Linked DNA regions of Phyllobacterium zundukense. The protein of the gene in region 2 interacts with the protein of the main gene of each other region in a pairwise test. Links are inferred from orthologs where the notes say so. Each region holds a gene or a part of one and is shown on either strand. Other genes may lie near its edges. The genes, in order: ligA and leuS.

Region 1 (3,247 bases), 990 kb from region 2 along the record:
CGAGTAGCTGCGATCAGACTACCAGCGTCCCTTCAATCGCCCTGCCCCAGTCAATCAATGGCTTTGCCCTCACGGCAAAGTCGAGGAGATCATCGGCAAGCTTTGGCGATGTGATGCTGGCGGGATCGATAGGGAAGCGGACGACGAAGTTCCGGTTGCGCAGTGCCTCGATCAGGTCCGGGTCTGTCACCGCTTCAAAACCTCGCGGCGTGCGCTTCAAGCAGTCGTTGTCTTTGATCTCCAGCCCGTTCTTTGCCAAGGCTTTGACCATGGCACGGTATTTTTCCGGCTTCTCGACAATGGCCTTGCGCATGGCAAGGAGTAGTTCCGGTTTCTGCTGCCACCAGGCGACGGCAGCATAGCAGCCACGATATTCCTCAAGGCCAATGCAGACGTAGAAGCAGCCACTCTCCGCCCATTTGTTGCCATCGGGCGACAACAGCGCAGACAGGTGCCGGTTATAGGGGCTCTTGTCCTTGGCAAAACGCGTATCACGCTTGATGCGGAATTGCGATTTCTTCCGGTCCCCCCGGAACGGCAGGCCGGCCCTCTCGAAGCGCACCAGCAGATCCTCAACCAGATCGCCGAGTGGTTCATAAAGATGCGCCTCGAACAGGTCCTTGTTTTCCAGGAACCATTCGCGGTTCTGGTGGAAATCCAGCGCCTTGAGAAAAGGCAGCGCCTTGTCGCCAAAGCCTTTGAAAACTACTTCGCTCATGCGCCCACCAGTGTGAACCAGGCGTCCTCATCAATGACCTCTATGCCAAGACTTTGCGCCTGCGTAAGTTTCGAGCCCGCACCAGGACCGGCAACCACGAGATCGGTTTTCTTCGAAACGGAACCAGCCGTCTTGGCGCCGTAGCGCTCAGCCATGGCCTTGGCCTCGTCGCGCGACATGCGTTCAAGCGAACCGGTGAAGACAATGGTCTTGCCTACCACCGGCGAGTCGCTGACCGTTTTTACTTCCTCGTCGAGTGGTGTCACCTCGGCCAGAAGCGCCGCAAGTGCCTCACGATTGTGCTCCTCGGCATAGAAGTCGACCAGCGCCTCCGCGACGATGCTGCCGATACCTTCAACCTCGTTCAACTCACGCCATGCGTCATTGCCCTTGTCGGCCCTGTCCTTGGGCGGCACCGCCGCCATTGCAGCATTGGCAAGCGCTTCATAGGAGCGATAGGCCTTTGCCAGCCGCTTGGCGTTGACCTCGCCGACGTGACGAATGCCAAGCGCGAAAATAAAACGGCTCAAAGAAACTTCGCGCCGGTCGTCGATCGCTTCATAAAGCTTCTTCACCGAGGTCGCACCGAAACCATCAATGTTTTCGAGCTTGGTCAAGGAGTTGGCCTGGCGTTTCTTCAACGTGAATATATCGGCGGGCGTGCCTATATGCAGCGCCGGATCTTCGGACTTGAAGAAGAATTCCACCTGCTTCTCGCCAAGGCCCTCGATGTCGAAGGCATTGCGCGAAACGAAATGGCGGATGCGCTCCACCGCCTGCGCCGGGCAGATCAACCCGCCGGTGCAGCGCCGCACCGCCTCGCCTTCCTCGCGCACCGCGTGGGAACCGCAGGCCGGGCATGTGTCCGGGAAGACATAGGCCGATGGCCCGCGCGGTTTGTCCGCAACGATGTCGACGATCTGCGGAATGACATCGCCGGCGCGCTGCACCACGACCGTGTCGCCAACACGCAGGTCGCGGCCCTCGCGGATGGGTTGGTCATTCTGTCCGATGCCCTTGATGTAGTCCTCATTATGCAGCGTCACGTTGGTAACGACGACGCCACCGACCGTGACCGGCTCAAGACGCGCCACCGGCGTCAGCGCGCCGGTGCGGCCAACCTGAATATCGATGCCCCTGAGGATCGTCATTGCCTGTTCGGCCGGGAATTTGTGCGCAATCGCCCAGCGCGGACTGCGCGAGACGAAACCGAGCCGCTGTTGCAGCGCGAGGTCATCGACCTTGTAGACTACCCCGTCGATGTCATAGCCGAGCAAGGCACGTTGTTCCTCGATCTGGTGATAATGCTTCACCAGCGCTTCGACCGTTTCGAAACGCTGCATCAGCGGATTGACGCGGAAGCCATAGGATCTGAACGCGTCGACCATGCCCATTTGCGTCGAGGCCGGCATCTCGCTGACCTCACCCCAGGCGTAGGCGAAGAATTGCAGCGGTCGCGAGGCGGTGATCGTTGCGTCGAGCTGGCGCAACGAGCCCGCCGCCGCGTTGCGCGGATTGGCGAATATTTGTTTGCCCTCTTTGGCCTGCCGCTCATTGAGCGCGGCAAAATCCGCATGGCTCATATAGACCTCGCCGCGTACCTCGAGCACATCAGGCGGGCTGTCACTCAGCACATTCGGGATGCTCGCGACCGTGCGAGCATTGAGCGTGACGTTCTCGCCGGTAGTGCCATCGCCGCGCGTCGCCGCCGTTACCAGCCGTCCGAGTTCATAGCGCAATGAAAGCGACAGGCCGTCGATCTTGGGTTCTGCCGTGATTCCGATCTTCGCATCCGAAGCAAGTTTGAGAAATCGCCGGATACGGCCGACGAAATCCTCGACGTCACTGTCGTGGAATGCATTGTCCAGTGAGAGCATCGGCACGACGTGCGTGACCTTGCCGAACTTTTCCGAGACACTGGCACCCACCTTGTTCGAGGGCGAATCCTCGCGCCTCAAATGTGGAAAGCGCTGCTCGATGGCGAGGTTGCGCCGCCGCAGCGCATCGTACGCCGCATCCGAGATGATCGGTGCATCTTCGGTATTGTAGCGGTAGTCGTGCTGGGCAATCTCGGCTGCGAGACGGCCAAGCTCCTCGGCGGCTTCCGCCTCGCTCAGGTGTTCTACGGGATTGTCTGCCATGTCTAATGTCTAATTGTTGCTCATTGTCATCTGTTCAACGTTATCCATCCTTTGGCGGAAGAGAAAGCGATTCCAGCATCTTGGTGAATTATTGGTTCTGGCTTTTTATCATCCTGCCTCCCGTTCTTGTTCTTAGCGTGAAGCCGGAGGCGAGTGCCTGGCTGCACGTCGGGCCATTGGTTGCGGCCATTTTAGTTGGCTACTACGCCTTTTTCAAAAGGGCATCGGGAATGCCGTCAAGACCGCGCGTTCACGGGCCTCGGTCGCTCAGGAAGCGGCAGCAGCGTTTTCGCGTAACAGGCGCACAGCCGCGGCGCGTGCTTCGTCGGTAACGCTCGCACCGGCAAGCATGCGAGCGATTTCCTCCTGCCGGTCGCCCGTTTCCATG
Region 2 (3,459 bases):
TATTGCGCACTTCCTGCGCTTCGCGGGAACCGGGCTGACTGACCGTGATGGTCGCAAGCTTCGAACGAACGCTGCCGGTCAAGCCTGCACCGGTGCTCCCAACCGGGCTGGGATCGGAATAAAGCGGGCGGACCTGGCATCCCCCTGCGATCAGGGCCATTCCAATAACGCAGACGGACAACAGACGCCTGGAACCCAGACCCCACTGAAAACGATCAGGCAACGACATTGATGATCCTCTGCGGTACAATGATGACTTTCTTCGGCGGATTGCCGTTCAACGCAGCCTTGACGAAATCAAGCGCGAGGGCGGCTTTTTCGACCGTCAATTGATCCGCATCGCGGGCAATTGTCAAATCACCACGCTTCTTGCCGTTGATCTGCACAGGCATGGTCACATCGTTCTCGACGATCAACGTCTCGTTGTATGCCGGCCACTCGTGATGCGCCACCAGACCGCTGCCATTCAGCGCTTTCCAGCACTCCTCGGCCAAATGCGGCATCATCGGTGCAATCATGGCGAGCAGCATGTTGGTCGCCTCGCGGCAGGCCGCGATGGTCGCCTTGTCTGCTTCACCAGCGGCAATTTTCTGCAAGGGACCGGAAAGCACGTTCACCAATTCGTAAAGCCGCGCAACCGCCTTGTTGAACGCCAGTTTCTCGATATCCTCACCGACTGCCTTGACCGTCTTGTGCGCGGTCTTCGAAATCTGCAATGCTTCGCCCTCGAAAGCCGGGGCTGCGTCAACGGTCTGTAGGACTTCCGCCGCCTCCGAGATCAGCCGCCAGACGCGCTGCACGAAGCGGTGCGCGCCTTCGGCGCCGGCTTCCGTCCAGATCACGTCACGCTCGGGCGGAGAATCGGACAGCATGAACCAGCGCGCCGTATCGGCGCCATAGGAAGCAATGATGTCGTCCGGATCAACAACATTCTTCTTCGACTTCGACATCTTTTCGATCGAGCCGATTTCGATTTCCTCGCCGCTATCGATCAGCACAGCACGGCGCTTGCCGTCCACTTCCTCAAGCCGCACTTCCGCCGGCGTGACCCAGCCATCCTTGCCCTTGTAGGTTTCGTGCACGACCATGCCCTGCGTGAACAGGCCCTTGAATGGCTCGCTGATATCGAGATGGCCGGCAACCTTCATCGCGCGCGTAAAGAAGCGCGAATAGAGGAGATGCAGGATCGCATGCTCGATACCGCCAATATACTGATCGACCGGCAGCCAGTGATTGGCGACCTTTGGATCGGTCGGCTCGTTTTCCCAGGGCGCGGTAAAGCGGGCGAAATACCACGACGAATCGACGAACGTATCCATCGTGTCGGTCTCGCGCCGAGCAGCCTTGCCGCATTGCGGACAATTGACATGCCGCCAAGTCGGATGACGGTCGAGCGGGTTACCCGGACGGTCGAACTCGACATCATCTGGCAGCTTCACCGGCAGATCGGCCTTCGGAACCGGAACCACCCCACAATCATCGCAATGGATCATTGGGATTGGGCATCCCCAGTAGCGCTGGCGCGAAATACCCCAGTCGCGCAGGCGGAAATTCACCTTGCGCTCGCCTTGCGGCCGGTTGCCGATCGTCTGTTTCTCCAGACGGTTTGCCACTTCTTCAAACGCCTCGGCCGGAGACAGGCCATCGAGGAAACCCGAATTGATCATCACGCCATCATCGGCATAGGCCGTTTCGGTGATCTGGAACGTTGCCGCGTCAGCATCCTTGGGCATGACGACAGCCACAACCGGCAGACCATATTTGTTGGCGAAATCGAGATCGCGCTGATCGCCGGATGGGCAACCGAAAATCGCCCCTGTGCCGTAATCCATCAACACGAAATTGGCGACATAGACCGGCAGCTTCCAGTCCGGATCGAACGGGTGCGCCACACGCAGACCGGTATCGAAACCCTTCTTCTCGGCCGTTTCCAGCGCAACCACCGAAGTACCCGCATGGCGGCATTCCTCGTTGAATTCCGCCAATGCCGCATTGGTCTCGGCAGCTTTCTTCGCCAGTGGATGATCCGCAGCAATCGCGATGAACGACGCACCGAAGAGCGTATCGGGACGCGTCGTGTAAACCTCGATCTCATTTTCGCCGCCAGCGTGCGACTTTTCGTCCAGTGCCCAACGGACCAGCATGCCTTCAGACTTGCCGATCCAGTTGCGCTGCATCAGGCGCACCTTGTCCGGCCACTGATCGAGATCATCGAGCGCGCTCAGCAATTCCTCGTTGAAGTCGGTGATCTTGAAAAACCATTGCGTCAGCTCGCGCTGCTCGACCAGCGCACCGGAGCGCCAGCCGCGGCCATCGATTACCTGCTCGTTGGCGAGAACTGTCATGTCCTCCGGGTCCCAATTGACCTTGGAGGATTTGCGCGTCACCAGACCCTTCTCGACAAAATCGAGGAACAGCATCTGCTGGCGGTGATAATATTCGACATCGCAGGTGGCGAATTCACGTGACCAGTCGAGTGACAGCCCCATGGATTTGAGCTGGCTGCGCATGGTCTCGATGTTCTGGTAGGTCCAGGTCTTTGGATGAACCTTGTTCTGCATCGCCGCGTTTTCCGCAGGCATGCCGAAAGCATCCCATCCCATCGGATGGAGGACATTGAACCCCTTGGCACGCTTGTAGCGCGCCACGACATCGCCCATGGCATAGTTGCGCACATGGCCCATATGGATGCGCCCCGACGGATAGGGGAACATCTCAAGCACATAATACGGATCGCGCGGATCGTCATTGGGTGTTTCGAACAGCTTGGCGTCATCCCAAACCTTCTGCCAATGCTTTTCGGCTACACGTGGATTGTATCGTTCGGTTGCCATGAACGGGATTCTCTTGCAAAGGATAGCGATGGCGGGACCTTCACCATGGATTGGTAAGACCGTCAACCATTTGAAGCTGAATGAAGCCGCGAAAACAGGCTCGTGTACCATAAATAGGACTTAACTGCGCCATGCCCAATGCCGTTGATCAACTTTTTGCCGTTCGCAACGCAATCAGCAAGGCGGAGGCTGAGGCCAACCGTCCAAAGGGCTCCGTGACGCTTGTGGCAGTTTCGAAAACCTTCGACGCGGACGCTATCCGGCCCGTTCTCGATGCCGGTCAACGTGTCTTCGGTGAAAATCGTGTGCAGGAGGCGCAACTGAAGTGGCCTTATCTGCGTGCTGATTTCCCGGATATCGAACTGCACCTGATCGGCCCCTTGCAATCCAACAAGACGCAGGAAGCCGTGGCGCTTTTCGATGTCATCGAAACTGTCGACCGCGAGAAAATCGCCGCAGCTCTCAGTCTCGAAATGAAAAAACAGAACCGGTTTCCGAAGCTTTACGTGCAAGTGAATACCGGATCAGAACCACAAAAGGCCGGTATCGATCCCAAGGAAGCGCTGGCCTTCGTCACACGCTGCCGCGATGTGCATGGTCTCATCATTGAAGGCCTGATGTGTAT

Evidence for each region.
Region 1: the proteins of leuS (region 2) and ligA interact in binary tests that used the Escherichia coli proteins (3 or more experiments, as listed by UniProt). The link is inferred for Phyllobacterium zundukense from one-to-one orthologs.

The regions. Positions count from the first base shown.
Region 1 is NZ_CP017940.1:1,026,775-1,030,021, reverse strand. Bases 288-3,214 are described here. They hold ligA (NAD-dependent DNA ligase LigA), read right to left. Parts: upstream 2,860-3,214; coding sequence 715-2,859; downstream 288-714. Other genes in these bases: recN (DNA repair protein RecN), read right to left, coding at 3,127-3,214; BLM14_RS04955 (DUF2461 domain-containing protein), read right to left, coding at 288-718. In the rest of the region: BLM14_RS04960 (cupin domain-containing protein), read left to right, coding at 1-7; more of BLM14_RS04955, read right to left, coding at 14-287; more of recN, read right to left, coding at 3,215-3,247. UniProt on the Escherichia coli protein: DNA ligase that catalyzes the formation of phosphodiester linkages between 5'-phosphoryl and 3'-hydroxyl groups in double-stranded DNA using NAD as a coenzyme and as the energy source for the reaction.
Region 2 is NZ_CP017940.1:40,918-44,376, reverse strand. The notes cover bases 16-3,154. They hold leuS (leucine--tRNA ligase), read right to left. Parts: upstream 2,835-3,154; coding sequence 216-2,834; downstream 16-215. Other genes in these bases: BLM14_RS00180 (YggS family pyridoxal phosphate-dependent enzyme), read left to right, coding at 2,966-3,154; BLM14_RS00190 (hypothetical protein), read right to left, coding at 16-229. Outside these bases: more of BLM14_RS00190, read right to left, coding at 1-15; more of BLM14_RS00180, read left to right, coding at 3,155-3,459.